One region of the Neobacillus sp. SAB-20_R2A genome, then DNA from elsewhere that is predicted to be linked to it. Evidence: riboswitches for the same ligand, from Rfam matches in the RefSeq annotation. Region 1 holds a riboswitch; each other region holds the start of a gene.
What was found. Region 1 has a riboswitch for cobalamin ahead of V5M37_RS11610 (hypothetical protein). Riboswitches for the same ligand answer to the same signal wherever they lie in the genome.

Region 2: linked by a shared signal. The riboswitch ahead of V5M37_RS15705 (helical backbone metal receptor) and the one ahead of V5M37_RS11610 (hypothetical protein) in region 1 are both predicted to bind cobalamin.
Region 3: linked by a shared signal. The riboswitch ahead of V5M37_RS18595 (ribonucleoside-diphosphate reductase subunit alpha) and the one ahead of V5M37_RS11610 (hypothetical protein) in region 1 are both predicted to bind cobalamin.

The regions. Positions count from the first base shown of each region.
Region 1 is NZ_CP145895.1:2,363,898-2,369,303, reverse strand. It holds gene V5M37_RS11620 (ECF transporter S component) at 1-491, opposite strand, end outside; gene V5M37_RS11615 (DUF4430 domain-containing protein) at 491-1,159, opposite strand; gene V5M37_RS11610 (hypothetical protein) at 1,162-2,460, opposite strand; cobalamin riboswitch at 2,596-2,788, opposite strand; gene ribE (6,7-dimethyl-8-ribityllumazine synthase) at 2,926-3,393, opposite strand; gene V5M37_RS11600 (bifunctional 3,4-dihydroxy-2-butanone-4-phosphate synthase/GTP cyclohydrolase II) at 3,412-4,605, opposite strand; gene ribE (riboflavin synthase) at 4,643-5,302, opposite strand.
Region 2 is NZ_CP145895.1:3,216,031-3,221,436, forward strand. It holds gene V5M37_RS15695 (heme ABC transporter ATP-binding protein) at 1-350, opposite strand, end outside; gene V5M37_RS15700 (FecCD family ABC transporter permease) at 354-1,394, opposite strand; gene V5M37_RS15705 (helical backbone metal receptor) at 1,391-2,371, opposite strand; cobalamin riboswitch at 2,540-2,729, opposite strand; gene V5M37_RS15710 (hydantoinase B/oxoprolinase family protein) at 2,977-5,166, opposite strand; gene V5M37_RS15715 (hydantoinase/oxoprolinase family protein) at 5,168-5,406, opposite strand, start outside.
Region 3 is NZ_CP145895.1:3,839,858-3,845,263, reverse strand. It holds gene V5M37_RS18610 (LLM class flavin-dependent oxidoreductase) at 1-47, shown strand, start outside; gene V5M37_RS18605 (cysteine hydrolase family protein) at 173-706, shown strand; gene V5M37_RS18600 (OsmC family protein) at 989-1,438, shown strand; cobalamin riboswitch at 1,525-1,725, shown strand; gene V5M37_RS18595 (ribonucleoside-diphosphate reductase subunit alpha) at 1,863-4,151, shown strand; gene V5M37_RS18590 (ribonucleotide-diphosphate reductase subunit beta) at 4,167-5,204, shown strand; gene V5M37_RS18585 (flavodoxin domain-containing protein) at 5,201-5,406, shown strand, end outside.

The DNA of each region.
Region 1 (5,406 bases):
AAATAAAACAAAAAGTTGCCGGCCGCATGATATAAATCAAACGGGATCCCTCTTAGGTAGTAAACCCAAAAAGCAGCCGGACCGCCAATGATGAAAACATTTAAGGATACCATAAATCCAAAAAACAGCCCGGTAAAACCGGCGTATACCGATAAAAGCAGATGGGGAATTTTCTCATAAAACCTTCCAATTACGCCCGATACAACGGCAACTGCTCCCCATGCTATCAGCTGCATCACAACAAAAGGACCAAAGCCTAACACCAGGTTTGAACCCAAAACCGTCAGAACAGCAATAATCAGACCAAACCTTACTCCATAAATCAAGGCAGAGCAAATTATTATAACCGTTGATGGCTGGACGTTTGGAATCATCCCCATATAAATCCTGCCAACAATACTCAAGGTTGCTAGGCACGCCATCAAGGTCATGTTTCTTAACGATAAAAGGTTCCGTACCCTGGGCCTAAATATGGAAAGAACGCTCTCCATCACTTGTCCTCCCTATAATCGACAACATAATTCCACTCTAATGTGTCGCCCGGATTAACATCCTTTATGCCGGATGAGCGGTCTCCTTTGACTCCATTTATTCTGTAGCTCCATCCGCTGTATGGCCCTTTGTCAAACTCACGCCAGCCGCCAATACCTTTTGTATATAACGTGGCACCTGAACCAGTAGTTTCCAGCTTTATGCCAGCCTCCTGACAGACTTGTTTTAAAACATCAGCTGCTTTCGTTTGATTGTTTATTTCAACTGACCGCGGTGCAATTAAATAGCCATCAGGCGTCTTTACTGAAACAGTTACTGTGTCTTGCTTTTTTTCTTCGACCGGTGCAGATGCTGGTGCCGTACTGCCCGCTGGCTGCTGCGTTACCGTTGAAGTTTGTTTTACAGGCTGAGTAGTAATTACTTTTACGGTTGAATTCTTTCCAGCTGTATCAGATGACGTTGCTTCCGCATTGGAAACAATCCCTTCCACATTCTTTACAGTTTCCGCAGCAGTTTGCTGATCCTGCTGAACTTGTTTAACCTGAGGGGTGGTGGTTGTCGTTGTAATCGTTTTGCCCGGAGTATAGCCATATAAAGCATAGCCAATCCCGCCGATAACCAAAAGCCATGATGCAATATCACCGATGATTTTCTGCCAGCCTTTCATGGTTACACCCCCAAGAACTTTCTTCTAAGAATTAAAGCCAGTGCCCCAATAAATGCGGTAGTGCCTCCTACCTTAAGGTTATTGGAATTGATGGTACCACTTTCTTTTTCAACTTTTACCTCAACTTTGGGTTCACCAGCTGCTGTTTGAACCGCGGCAGGCTGCTGGACGACTATCACTTGCGGCTGTGAAGATGTGTTTCCTGCAGCTCCAGCTGTGCCAGCATTATTGTTTGTAATGATTTCTCTAATTACCTCTTTCGTGGACTCTGAGACAGGCAATTTTGAAACGTCTGTTGTCGGCGTAACAGTCACATAATTATTGTTGTTTACTACTGTTGGTGTTGGAGCAGGTGTAGATGGCTGGGCTGGTGTTGATTCCACCGGCAGCGGTGCAGAGAAGTGAAAAAGTCTATCACCATTCTTAAATAGGTCATATGCTACTAGCGCTTGAAATGCCTGTTCAGTTGCCATTGAGTTTTCGGCTGTTTCACTTTTCAGCCATTTAAAACCATCTTCCCATGGCTGTGTCTTATATGATAGCAATGCTTTAACTGGATTAGTAGACCCCTTAACAAAATCACCAGCGGTCGGATCAACTCCTACTGAGGATAAACCGATAATTGCTTGAGAGGTAGAGTTAGCGTTATCACCACTGAAAGAATCGCCAAATTCCGCATTAGCACCTTCTGAAGTCTTTAAGAAATTAACAGCATTATCAATATCAGCCTTTACAACAGGATCATCTTTGTGGGCAGATAAAGCGGTAAGCGCCATACCTGTAGAATCAACGCTAGCCGTACCATCCCAGCCTGCCCATCCGCCTGTTGGCAGGTCAGAGGCTGTAATCCTATCAATCAGCTTCTGCTTGGTCCATAGTGCATCAGCTGGAATATCGTAATCACCGGAATCTAATGCGATTAAAGCATAGATATAAGCTGTTGTAGATATTAATGTTGTATCACTATAAGCTTTCTTAATTAGGTTCTGACCTTTATAATTTTGTGGGTTTTCCCCTAGTGCACGAAGTGCTAATATAATCTTATGCAATTCAGTACCCTTCACATCCCCTGTTAAACGAACATCTAACTTATCAAGATAAGCTGTCTTATTAGATGCTGTCAGCTTACCTGCTCTACCGAGAGTTATTATATGCCAATCTGAGTCTAATACTGACGATTGAACATGCAGTGCTGTCTTGTGGATCTGGTCTGAAACATTCTCTTCGGCGTACACATTGATTGGCAGCGAAAGTGCCAGTGCACCAATCAACATGATTGCCTTAATCTTGGTTAGTTTCATTTTCTTCTCTCCCTTTCTATCTTTACCCCAAAATTGGCATAAAAAAATCCTCCTATCAGTTAGGAGGAGGTGTTATGTATGCTAAGTAACAAACGAGTGACGTTTCCTGCTTAACACTCTCCTATCCACGTAGGCATTTGTGTTTAAAAACAGGCAGGTTTCCTGGCTCATGGTCATTGCTTCCTATGTCTTCCCATCTATTAAGACAGTGACATCGTATAGGTTGCTCCCATTTACAGTGGCGGGACCGCGTTGGCTTTTAACCAACTTCCCTATTAAGCTAAGAGTCTTGTTTTAAGACTTTAGCACCTGTTTTTTAAAGATTATTTTTTTATGCTGTTATTATTATAGTAAAAGTCTGGTTCATTTGTATATGTTTTTGTTTTTACTTTCTTCTTTTTAAATCAATTTATTGAATTAAACAAGCAAGGAGCAACCCTAAAAAGGTGCCCCCATAGCCTTCTATTATTCAAAATTTCTTGTTAGGTTGGCCATTTCGATGGCGCCAGAAGCAGCATCCCAGCCTTTGTTGCCTGCTTTTGTACCAGCCCGCTCGATTGCCTGCTCGATTGAATCTGTGGTTAATACCCCAAAAATAACCGGAATGCCAGTGTCAAGCGTGATGCGGGATACTCCTTTTGCCACTTCATTACACACGAAATCAAAATGTGGTGTAGAACCGCGGATAACAGTACCAAGTGTGATAACTGCATCATATTTTTTGCTGTCCGCCATTTTTTTAGCGATTAATGGAATCTCAAATGCGCCTGGAACCCACGCGACATCCACATCAGCATCATTCACTCCATGGCGCTTTAAAGCATCCTGTGCCCCAGACAATAATTTGCTTGTAATAAATTCATTAAAACGTCCTACTACGATTCCGACTTTCAGTCCTGTACCAACTAAATTTCCTTCAAAAATATGTCCCATTTCTATTCCTCCGTATTTTTAATAATGAAGCAGATGGCCTAATTTATCATGTTTGGTTTTTAAATAGCTTTCATTTTCTGGTCTCATTTCCATTTGCAGCGGTACCCGCTCGACGACTTCCAGGTCGTAGCCCTTTAGGCCCTTAATTTTACGCGGATTATTCGTTAATAACATCATTTTTCTGATGCCAAGATCTCTTAAAATTTGTGCACCAATTCCATAATCCCTTAAATCAGGCTTAAATCCGAGTTTTTCATTTGCCTCTACCGTATCATAGCCTTGTTCCTGAAGCTGATAGGCCTTCATTTTGTTAAGGAGGCCAATGCCTCTGCCTTCCTGGCGCATATACAACAGCACACCATTGCCTGCTTGTTCAATCTGCATTAGGGCGGCGTGGAGCTGCGGACCACAGTCACAGCGGTAAGACCCAAAAACATCACCCGTTAAGCACTCCGAATGAACCCTGACCAGAATTGGCTTCTCCGGGTCAATTTCACCTTTAATGAGAGCAACATGCTCTTTGTCGTCTACCATATTTGAATACCCGATTGCTTTAAAATCGCCATATTCAGTCGGTAACTTGATTTCCACTTCCCGCTTCACCAATTTATCCTTTTGATTTCGGTATTCAATCAGATCTTTGATCGTAATCATTTTCAGGCCCAGCTTATCGGCGATTTTTCTTAGCTGCGGCACCCGGGCCATCGTCCCGTCTTCATTCATGATTTCACAAATGACGCCAGCAGGTTTGGCTCCAGATAGGTTTGCAAGATCTACTGCTGCTTCTGTGTGACCTGTTCTTCTAAGGACGCCGCCTTTTTTAGCGATAAGCGGAAAAACATGGCCAGGACGTTTAAAATCGGCAGCTTTTGACTGAGGATCAATCAAATTCATGATTGTCGCAGACCGTTCAAAGGCCGAAATACCTGTTGTAGAATTTTTATGATCAATGCTGACTGTAAAAGCAGTCCCATGCGGGTCGGTATTGTTCGCTACCATCGGCATTAAATCCAGTTTTTTTGCTAATTCTTCCTCAATCGGAACACAGACAAGGCCTCTCCCATGCGTTACCATCAAATTGATAACCTCAGGAGTTGTTTTTTCGGCAAGCGCTATGAAATCTCCTTCATTTTCCCTGTCCTCATCGTCGCAAACAATGATTACCTTCCCTTGTTTCAATTCTTCGATTGCTTCTTCAATCCTGTCAAACATACCGTATCACTCCTTTGTTCAGTTTTTTCATGCAATTTTATAAAAATCCATTCGCTTCTAAAAATTGGGCCGTAATACCTGATTGGCCTTTAGGCTTCTGATTGTTTGAAAAATTATTCATAAAATGAGCGACATACTTGCCAATCATATCGCATTCCAAATTTACAATCTCACCCGGTCCTTTGTTACCGACCACAGTTTCCGACATCGTATGGGGAATTAACGATAAGGTAAACGAGTTTTCGGTTACTCCAAATACCGTTAAGCTTGTCCCATCCACTGTTATGGAGCCTTTATAAATGATGTATTTCAATATTTCCGGCTCGGTCTCAATTTCATAATAGACAGCATTTTCAAGCGCATTTTTACTTTTAATAACCCCGGTGCCATCGATATGCCCCGAAACAATATGACCGCCAAACCTTCCACCGGCCGCCATTGCTCTCTCAAGATTTACTTTTGAGCCGCGCTTTAACGAATTTAAACTAGAGGCTTTAACCGTTTCCGGCATGACGTCGACCGTAAAGCGGGTTCCCGTAAAGGAGGTAACAGTTAAGCAAACCCCATTGACAGCAATACTGTCACCAAGATGAACATCGGCGAGAATTTTTTTCGCTTCAATCGTCATCACAAATGAATTACCAGTCCGCTGTATAGCCGAAATAGTACCAATCTCTTCAATAATTCCGGTAAACATCCTTCTTTCTCCCTTCATTAGGGTTTCCAGGGATTAAAGATTCTTCTAAAAAGCAAAAAGACCCTGAGGTAAAAAACCTTCAGGGCCTGTTTAAAGACAATAGA
Region 2 (5,406 bases), 850 kb from region 1:
GGTTCAATCTCTGTTTTTTCATCTCCGAGCCAATTTTGAAAAGGAAACCTCCCCATTTCGATAACCTCTCTTACCGTAAATCCAATTGGAGGTAGAGATTCCTGCTGCAATACTGCCAACCATTTAGCTAGTTCCTTACGGGTATATTGTTCAATCAGTTTCCCATTTAATTCAATTTTTCCGGTCGTCGCGCTATCGACTCCCGACAATAGCTTTAGCAATGTAGACTTGCCGCTTCCGTTTGGTCCAATGATCCCCAAGCATTCTCCACGTTTGACAGAAAAACTAATTTCATCAAGCACAGACTGGTTATCAAACCGTTTGCTTAAGCTTTCCACTTCAATTAACATCCATCAACTTCCCCCTGTCATTTGCTTGTTTCTACGAAGCAAGTACGCAAAGAATGGAGCGCCAAGAAATGCGGTCACAACCCCGAGCGGAATCTCCGTTGGGCTAAGTAATGTACGGGCAATCGTATCTGCCCAAAGGACATATATGGCACCAAATATCACTGACAATGGCAGTAATAATCGGTAATCCGGCCCAACGATAAGCCTCACTAGGTGTGGGACGACAAGTCCGACAAAACCAATCGTTCCTACGATTGACACTGCAGCAGAAGTGATTAAGGTGGAAACGACCAACACAACGAGCCGTGTCCGTTTAATGTTGACACCCAAATGTGCTGCCTGCCGCTCTCCTAATGCAAATAAATTTAGTGAACGTCCATACGACAGCAACACCACGATTCCAAATGCTAAATATGGCAAGAGCACAAACGTAAATGACCAACCTCTTAGGGCTAAACTTCCCATCAGCCAAAAAACGATTTCATTCACCACCTGATCGGACAGTGACACCATAAAGGAAACAAGTGACCCCAGAAAAGCAGAAACGACAACCCCAGATAAAATGATTGTTTCTAGTTTAAACTTTCCATGTACATTTGCTAAACGGAGTACAACAAGCAAACTAATCAGCCCTGTCACAAATGCAACCAATGGTATCGTCCAAATACCAAATAAACTAGTATGAAACCCGAATAAAATGATGAAAGCAGCACCTACCGCTGACCCAGATGCTACCCCTAATGTATACGGGTCTGCTAACGGGTTGCGTAACACTCCTTGAAAGCCAGCACCAGCAAGTGATAAGCACGCTCCAACAAGAATGGCAAGAAAAACCCGTGGCAAACGAACTTTTAAAATGATTTGCTCAGCTGATTCAGGCCAGTTGGAATCTATGAAACTATCTAAAAAAGGCAGCTGGTGTAAGAGAATTCCCCAAACTTGCGAAAGCGGCAGATTAGCAGAACCAAGCGATAAACTAATTACCCCTGAGAAAAGAAGGAGAACGAAACCCGCTCCCCCCCATATTGCTAATCTTCTTTTCATTTCTTAAACGATTCCGGATAAATGGCTTCGGCAATTTGCTTCAGTGCATCTGTTATTCTTGGTCCAGGTCTCGACATAATATTTCCTTCGATCCCCGTCAGTCGACCTTCTTTAATAGCTGTAATCTTATCCCAGCCGCTTCTAGATTTAATTAATTCCTCTAGCGGTTTGCCAGACTTATCATCAACAACATTTGCGGAATACAGAATGACATCCGGGTTATCCTGGATGATCTTCTCTTCATTGATGGCGTTCCAGCCTTTCATATCTGAGGCAATATTAACACCGCCCGCCATCGTAATCAGTTCATCCATAAATTCACCCTTGCCAACCGTCCAGCCTGGAGAAAATTCAATATAGACTTTTTTCTTATCTTCTTCCTTAATGGTTGCAGCAGCTTGTGTTACTGTGCGAATATCTTCCTTCATTTGAGCCACGAGTTTTTCTGCTTTTTCCTGAGTATCTGTAATGATGCCAATTTGGATAATATTATTTAAAATATCCTCAATCTTTTTCGGCTCAGTTTTATATACCTTAAGGTCTAGACCACGAAATTTCTCTGCAATATCATCCTTCATTGAAATGCCGCCAATCACTAAATCCGGATTAGCCGCCATAATGGCTTCCTCATTTGGCTTTGTCACCCCGCCTACTTTTGGCTTTGCCGCTGCTTCTTTAGGGTAATCATCATAATCAGATACACCGTAAATTTTATCGCCTAGGCCTAGAGCGAAAAGAATTTCCGTTTCTGATGGAGAGGTGGAAACAATACGTTCCGGGGCCTTATCAAAAGTTAATTCAGTACCCGTTGCATCCTTTACTGTAAGCGGGTAAACGGTTGCTTTGTCTGTTACCTCCTTCGTTGCTGTTTCGGATTTTCGGTTTTTATCTGCACCTGAAGATTCATTTGCTGTCCCACATGCGCTGATCGTCACCATCATTACTACAGTCAAAATTAATGCCAAAAACTTTTTCATTGCTCCATTCTCTTCCCTTCGTTTATAGTTCGAGATGAGCTTGATATCTTGAAGTCTTTCCCATAACAACGAAAAAGCCCTGCTTCCATTCGGAAACAGGGCGCGCGAAAATCAGAAAAAATAAACATATTTATACTGATTATGCCGATCCTTTTCCGCGAAGGATTTCGTTGGCAAGCTTAATAGGCAGGTTTCCTGGCTTACGGGTAACATGACTTCCTCTCCTTCCCATTCCTTAACTGGAACAGTGGTATTGCGAGGTTATCCCCGAATAACAGTGGCGGGACCGCGCCGGATTCACACCGGCTTCCCTTTTAACCTTATCCAATGATAAGGCACCTACTAGCTATGTCAGATTCAATTGGTCAAGCAAATTACTCAACTAGTATTATAGCAAATACTTCATGATTAGCAAATATTTGGTTTAGGGATAAAAGAAAAGACCATGCTTACTAATTAAGAAAGGGGGCATATTTACTTCCTTATATCATCGATTTAGGAAAAGATATTCCTCATTAAATTAACATAATATAATTATTGATTTAGGAAATAACGACAAACTGAGTCCAGTAAGCTGAACTCAGTTTGTCGTGACTATCTAATGATTAGTTTGTGAGGACATAATCGTTAAATTCTTTAACATCTTCCGTTAACACGTCTGATTGCAGTAAGGTGCCGCAGGAAGGACAAATTGCTTCGTGTAGTTCAGCCTTCCCAGATTCCCGGGGCTGGACATAAATCCCCAGTTCAGACATCGTTTCCACTAAATCAGCTTTTCGCTGTACGGCTCCTTCCTTCCAGTTCATATTGCTTTCGGACAGTTCATGATCGCAGAAGTTACAAGAAACTAATTTTTTGCCTGCTTTATTGACAAATTTTAACGGAACCTTTAATTTCTCCTGTTCAGAGACCTCAACTTCAGGATTCCGGCCGATCCGGTCACGACGAATGGAGCGGCGTTTTTCATGGCTTGCCTCTAAGTCAACTCTTCGTTCAGATGCATTCCAGATTACTCCATACGCTTTTTCAGCCAGATCAGGGGTAATATATCCATCCTGTAAATCTTTTTCCACCTTTTCAATTGGACGCAATAACGGATCTCCGATTCCGGCCCCGCCGCCTGTCACTTGCTTAAACACTGCCTTTGGACCAAGAGGCATTCCGGCAATATGGTTGGGAAGGGTCGTATAATTGGTAAGCTCATTAGGAATTGGCAGACGTCCATGTTCGGCAATGAACTGGTTGATATCAAATTCATCAATCTTATTAAAAGAACTCGTTCCACCCGGGTATCCGCCCAGAGTGCCATGTGCAGGCATTTCGGCACAGGCGTTTTCAATGGTACCGAGTAATCCTTGATTGTTGTACGGCATCCAGGCATAATCCATTCCCTGACCGCCGCGATGATATCCGGGACCTCCGGAATTCACGTTAATTTTTCGGTAAAAATAAAACATCGGGTACAGCCCTTCATTTGTTTCCACATCAGGAATTCCATTATTCTGCTGCATTTCAAATGCGCCAATATCCAGTCCATCGCAGGTAGCCTGGGCACCCACACCGCCAGAACCGCAATCAAATGCAGGAAACGCTGTATACTGGCCATATTGATCCAACCCGACCCAAGAATTCCCCGGCCAATTGTTGTGACCAATCGCAGCAACCCGGTTCCTCAGCCAAGGATTTTCGCTGAGCTGCAACGCTTTAAAAATTCCCTCGTAAAAAGCTTTACCCGCTTTTCCTGTTGTTTCCATGTGCCCGCACGAAACAGGAGCCGGGATCACAGGGTTTACAATCGTTCCAGGCGGTCCGAGTTCAATTGTGAGCGGTCGCAGCATTCCTGCATTGACCGGAATATCACAGCCAATGGTCATCGCAATGACGCCATACAAACCTCCATAAATAGCACCTGGTCCCGCATTGATAAACCCATCTGCCTGTGGGGAGGATCCACTTAAATCAACATGGAGGTGATCTTCTTCCACTGTTAATTTACATTCCACCGGATAGAGATTATCCGCTCCATGGCCATCGTACTCCACCCATTCTTTTGTGTGATAAACTCCATTTGGAATATCCCGGATGCGTTTGCGAATCGTTTGTTCGGCTAAATCCTTGTTAATTTCACAATACCGCTTGTAATCCTCTAAACCGTATTTATCGATCAGCGCATTAACCCTTCGTTCGGCGGTAATATTAGCGGCGATTAAACTTTTCACATCATTAATGACAGGGATTGGAAGGCGAACATTGTTCATCAGGATCCTTTGGATATCCCGATTCATTCTTCCTCTTTCCATAATCCGAACAGCAGGGAAGCTAATCGCTTCACTATATACATCATAAGCTGCGGGCGCCCAGCCACCTGGCGACATTCCGCCAACATCGAGAACGTGAGCGTTAGAAAATGACCATCCGACCAATTCATCCTGATAAAAAATCGGTGAGATAATCCCAACATCCCCTTGATGAATGGCCCCTGCGGAGTAAACATCATTACAAATAAAGGCGTCCCCCGGATGAATATCCTCGAGCTCATATTCCCTTAAGACGGCTTGTACGCCAATTAACGAAGAACCAATATGGGCTACTACGTAACCGGAAAAAGCAATATGTTCACCATTCACATCAAAGACAGCTGTGGAAAAATCCTGCGCCTCCGTTAAGACTGGAGAGCCGGAAGTCCGCAATAGTGTGGTAGCCATCTCTTCCACAACACTTTTCAACCGTGATTGAATCACCTGGGCGGTAAATGCATCAAACTCTTTTTGTGGTTGGACTTTTTCCATTGCCATATTATTTGCCTCCTTGACCTTCGGTAACTAACGTTTTTTGTTCGTTCTCCACAGTTTCAAGTGTCAGACAATAGTTGCCATATTGATCCACCCTGATGTAGGCATCCTCAGGTATATAAATGGTGGTATCTTTTGCTTCAATGACGGCGGGGCCATTGACCTCCATTCCAGTATTTAAAAGTTCAGCCTTATAGATGGAAACTACTTTTGTCTGCCGTTCCTGAGGCAAGTAAACTTCCC
Region 3 (5,406 bases), 1.5 Mb from region 1:
AAAAACGGTCGTATGAGATATTGAAGGAAATTGTGGAAGGGAAATAGAAAAAAAGTGCAAATATCTTGCGGGATATTTGCGCTTTTTTATTATCTTATTTGTACGAATTTTATGGAAAAAGATGTAAAATTAGTGGGGCAATTAAAAAATTCGCTGAAAGGGGAATGGATTAATGGGAGAAGGAAAATCATCATTATTGGTTATAGACGTTCAGTTAGGTCCGCTTTGGGGGACTTATAAAAAGGATGAAACGTTTTCTGTGATACAAAAGATGATTGTTAAAGCGGAAAGGGAAAATGTCCCGGTCTTTTATATTCAGTTTGAAGGTCCGAAGGGGGATTTACTAGCAAGGGGAACACAGTTTTGGCAGTTTGCTCCTGGGATTACTCCACGCGAGCAGGATATTGTGATCTATAAACGGGCGGCAGATTCTTTTTATCAAACGGAATTACAAGAAGAGTTGCAAAAGCGCGGTGTGACCCACCTTGTTGTGGTCGGAGTTAGAACGGAATTCTGCATTGATACGACTTGCCGTGCGGCCTTATCACAAGGTTTTGATGTTACATTAGTTGAGGATGGTCATACCACCGTTGACGGCGTTTATACTGCCGAGCAAATAATAAATCTCCATAATAGTACACTAAGAGGGGTGAAAACTCCTGAACATCAGATTGCTATTGTAAAGGCGGATAAGGTTATCTTTTAAATTAAGACTTTTTGCAACGTATGTCTCGCTAAAAATTGCTGATTTTTCTGATTGTTGGGATTGTGGAGATGGGCTTAGGAGTTTTGATCATGGCAGTGGATTCTAATCATCAAATGTTCCACCGCCATCATAATCACCATGCACATTAAAGGGAAGAATAGAGGAATTTTACATTGAAAAATGTAAGATTCCTTTTTGTCATTTTTTGCAGGGTTTTAGGAATTTTTGTTGAAAGGTTAATAAGGATGGTTCGTAAATAAATCGTAAAGGGGTATTTGCAAAATGGAAAGCTTTCACTTTAAAGTAAATGGCAGCTGGCAGGGAGACCGGAATGGAAAGGGACATATTCAAGGAGGCGTGCTTGATATTACTGTCTCCGCACCGGCGGATATGGAGGGTCCAGGAATCGGGTCAAATCCGGAGGAGCTGCTTATTTCTTCTTCCAATAATTGTTATATGATTACACTAGGGGCGATGCTGGGGAATCGTAAAATTGAGTTAGAAAAACTCGAGGTTGGTTCTGAGGGTGTAGTTGACAGGGAGGATGGCAAATTGAAGTTTAAACAAATTATCCATCGTCCAGTTTTTTATATTAATAGTGACTCGGGGGTCTCTCCAGAAAAATTGCTAGAGATTGCAGTCCGGGCTGAAAAAGCTTGCTTTATTTCTCAGACATTACGGCCAAGTATCGATATTTCAGTAGAGCCAAATGTTGTCGTTGATGGAAAATAATACTTGACCAAAAAATGAGCTTGTACTAATATTTATATTAGTTTTTCTATATATTGTTTTGTTTATAAAACTAAAAACTATATATTGTGTTATCCTTAAAGAGAGACGCCGAATACGGCTTAATAGGGAATCCGGTGTGATGCCGGAACTGCCCCCGCAACTGTAAATGCTGACGAAATGAGCAAACCACTGTATAAGAATGCTTATGAAAATAGGTGCTTATACGGGAAGGGCTTAGAGTAGAGTGATGCATAAGTCAGGAGACCTGTCTTTCTTAAGATGTTTCAACTTCTTCGGGGATTGAGAAGAGGAAACGACGGCGACAGAAAAGAAGGCATGGTTTCCTCTTTCTTTTTTTGTTGTTTGCTCGTTTCATCCGCTCGGATCCACCCGAAGCGGATTTTTTATTTATAGGGGGAAAACCATGACCACACAGGAAAAATCAGATTTATACGAAGTTTTAGAATCGATTAAGGAAGTTTCGATGAAATACAAGCTGGATACAACGGGGCTGGAAAAACAAATTATGGAGCTAGATATGTCAAAAGAGGAGGCAAATCAGCAGGGATTATTATATGCAGTCAACAAAATTGCAATGGACCAGCCGGATTGGACTTTTGTTGCGGCCCGCTTATATCTGTATGAACTCTATATTAATGCAGCAGAGAATAGAGGCTATGATTCTTCACTAAAATATGGGGATCTACACAGCTTAATTATACATTTAAGTAGTATAGGGATTTATTCTAGTGACCTATTAAATCTATATACGAAAGAGGAAGTAGAGGAATTAGCGAAAGAGATTAATCCTGAGCGGGATGAATTATTTAATTACATAGGGTTATTCCTATTGGCAGACCGTTATCTTGCCCGGGACCATAATCGGAACATTTTCGAACTACCGCAGGAACGTTTCATGATCATTGCTATGACAATCATGAAATACGAGAAAAGGGGCGTGAGGATAAAACTGGTAAAAGAAGCTTACTGGGCATTGAGTAATTTATATATGACTGTCGCCACCCCCACCTTGGCGAATGCCGGAAAAAGCTTTGGCCAGCTGTCCTCCTGCTTCATTGATACGGTGGACGATTCCCTTGATGGCATCTATTTAAATAACTGGGACATTGCCCGGTTAAGCAAAGATGGCGGCGGGATTGGGATTTACTTTGGGAAGGTGAGGGCATTAGGCTCAGACATTAAAAAGTTCAAGGGTAATTCCTCCGGTGTCGTACCATGGGTTAAATTGGTCAACGATACGGCCGTCAGTGTTGATCAATTAGGCCAGCGCCAGGGGGCAATTGCTGTTTACTTGGATTTGTTTCACAAGGATCTAATGAACGGGTTCCTGGATTTGAAAACGAACAATGGGGACGAACGCCGGAAAGCACATGATATTTTTACAGGTGTCTGCGTGCCGGATCTTTTTATGGAAAAACTGCAGGAGACCGATGGGAATGGCAGAAGCATCGGCGAGTGGCATACCTTTTGTCCTCATCAAGTGAAACAGGTGATGGGCTGGAAAGATGCGAATGGAAATCCCCTAGGGCTAGAGGATTTTTACGATGAAATTGACCGGAAATATTTTAGGGATAAATATGAAGAGGCTGTTAACCATCCGTTACTGCCGCGAAAAACGTATAGGGCTATGGATATTATGGCGCGAATCATGATGGTGCAATTGGAAACGGGGACGCCGTATATGTTTTACCGGGACGAGGTCAACCGGCAAAATCCCAATAAACATCTATTAGGGAAGGGCCGTACCTCGATTTTCTGCAGCAACCTTTGTACGGAAATCACGCAAAATATGTCAGCCACAAAAATTGTTAACGAATACCAGGATCAGGAAGGAAATATAGTAATTGTTCGAAAACCTGGTGATTTCGTGGTATGTAATCTATCGTCTATTAATCTTGCAAAAGCAGTCCCGGCTAAGGTAATGGAGCGTTTGGTCCGTATCCAGGTCAGAATGCTGGATAATGTCATTGATTTAAATACCATTTCGGTAGGACAGGCGCAGCTGACGAATCAAAAATTCCGGGCTATCGGTCTCGGTACGTTTGGATGGCATCATCTTTTAGCGTTGAAGGGGATACACTGGGAATCGGAGCGGGCTGTTGAATTTGCGGACGAGCTTTATGAGGAGATTGCCTACTATACCATCCGTTCCTCAATGGAATTGGCCCGTGAAAAAGGAGCTTACAGTCAGTTCCATGGTTCGGAGTGGCAGACCGGGGAATATTTTGAGCGGAAAAATTACCGCTCTGAACGGTGGCTGGAGATAAAAAAGGAGGTAGCTCAGCACGGGCTCCGGAATGGCTGGTTGATGGCCATCGCTCCGAATTCATCAACAGCTAAAATTGGCGGCTCAACCGACGGAATTGACCCAATTTACTCTGTCGAATACGCGGAGGAAAAGAAAAACTTTAAGTTTAAAGTGACGGCACCGGATTTGAACCATCGAACGTATATCTATTACCGCCGGGCAAGGCACGAGCTCGATCAGCAGTGGAGCATTCAACAAAATGCGGCCCGCGCTCGTCATATTGACCAAGCAATCAGCTTTAACCTTTATGTCCGACATGATATCAAGGCGAAAGAACTGTTAAACCTTCATATGGAAGCATGGAGGCAGGGGTTGAAAACGACGTACTACGTTAGAAGCACATCGCAAACGGAAATTGAGGAATGCGAAGCTTGTCATAGCTGACAGGAGGAAATAGAGATGAAACTTTTGAAAAAAATTAAACTTTTGAATCCAGAGTTTCCCAATAAGTCAACCGGCATCATCAATGGCCAGTCGTCGGGTTTGCTGAATTGGAATGATATTGCTTATCCACAGATGTATGATTTATATCAAACTTTGTTATCAAATTTTTGGAAAGCGCAAGAGATTAATATGCAGGATGACATAAAACAATGGGACCTGCTTAGTGACATTGAAAAAGATGTATTTTTGCGGATCAATACCCAGCTAGCATCACTAGACAGTCTGCAAACACCAACGATGACACAAGTAATGGATTATGTGACCGATTCCAGCTTTAAAGCGATTTTTGCAGTGATTGCCCAGCAAGAGGCAGTCCACAATGAATCCTATTCGTATATTTTGAGCTCGCTAGTTCCGTTAAGAGAGCAGAATGAGCGGTTTAATCAGGCGAAAAGTGACCCGATTGTACAAAAACGGAACCAGCTGATTTTGGATTCATATGAGAGATTTCGCGTGGAGCCGACCGCACAGCATCTATTTGAATTAAGCGTGAACTCTATTAATCTAGAAGGAATTTATTTTTATGCGGGCTTTGCTTTTTTCTATCATTTGGCAAGACAGCAGAAAATGCTGAAAACGAGCACGATGATTAGCTATATTCAGCGGGATGAAATGCAGCATGCCTACTTCATGGCACAATTTATTCGGATACTGTTAACGGAAAACCCACAGCTTAATACTGAGGAGAATATGGATTTTGTTTATCAAACGATTGGAAAGGCCGTTGCATTGGAAAAAGAATGGGCTTCGTTCATTCTGAAGCATATTAAAGGGATTGAGTTGGGCGAATACGAAGAATACACGGAATACCTTGCCAATAAGCGCCTGCGTCAGCTTGGCCTTGAAAATTTATACAAGGATAGGACCAATCCGATGCCGTGGATCCATGTGTTTAGTGATGAAATGCTGAACGGAACAAAATCTGACTTCTTCGAGCAGAAGCCGCGGACCTATTCCAAAGTCACCCAATCAAATGGGTTCGATGAGTTATGAAAATAGCTATCGTCTATGCCTCAAAAACAGGGAATACGGAGGAATTAGCCTATTTGCTGTGGCGTTTATTTTTACAGAAAAATAGCGATACAGCCTTATTCCGTGTCGACCAATTTCCGGTTTGGGAATTAGCGAGGTTTGATACGGTCGTGATTGGAACCTATACGTGGGGAAATGGGGAAATTCCATATGGAATGATGGA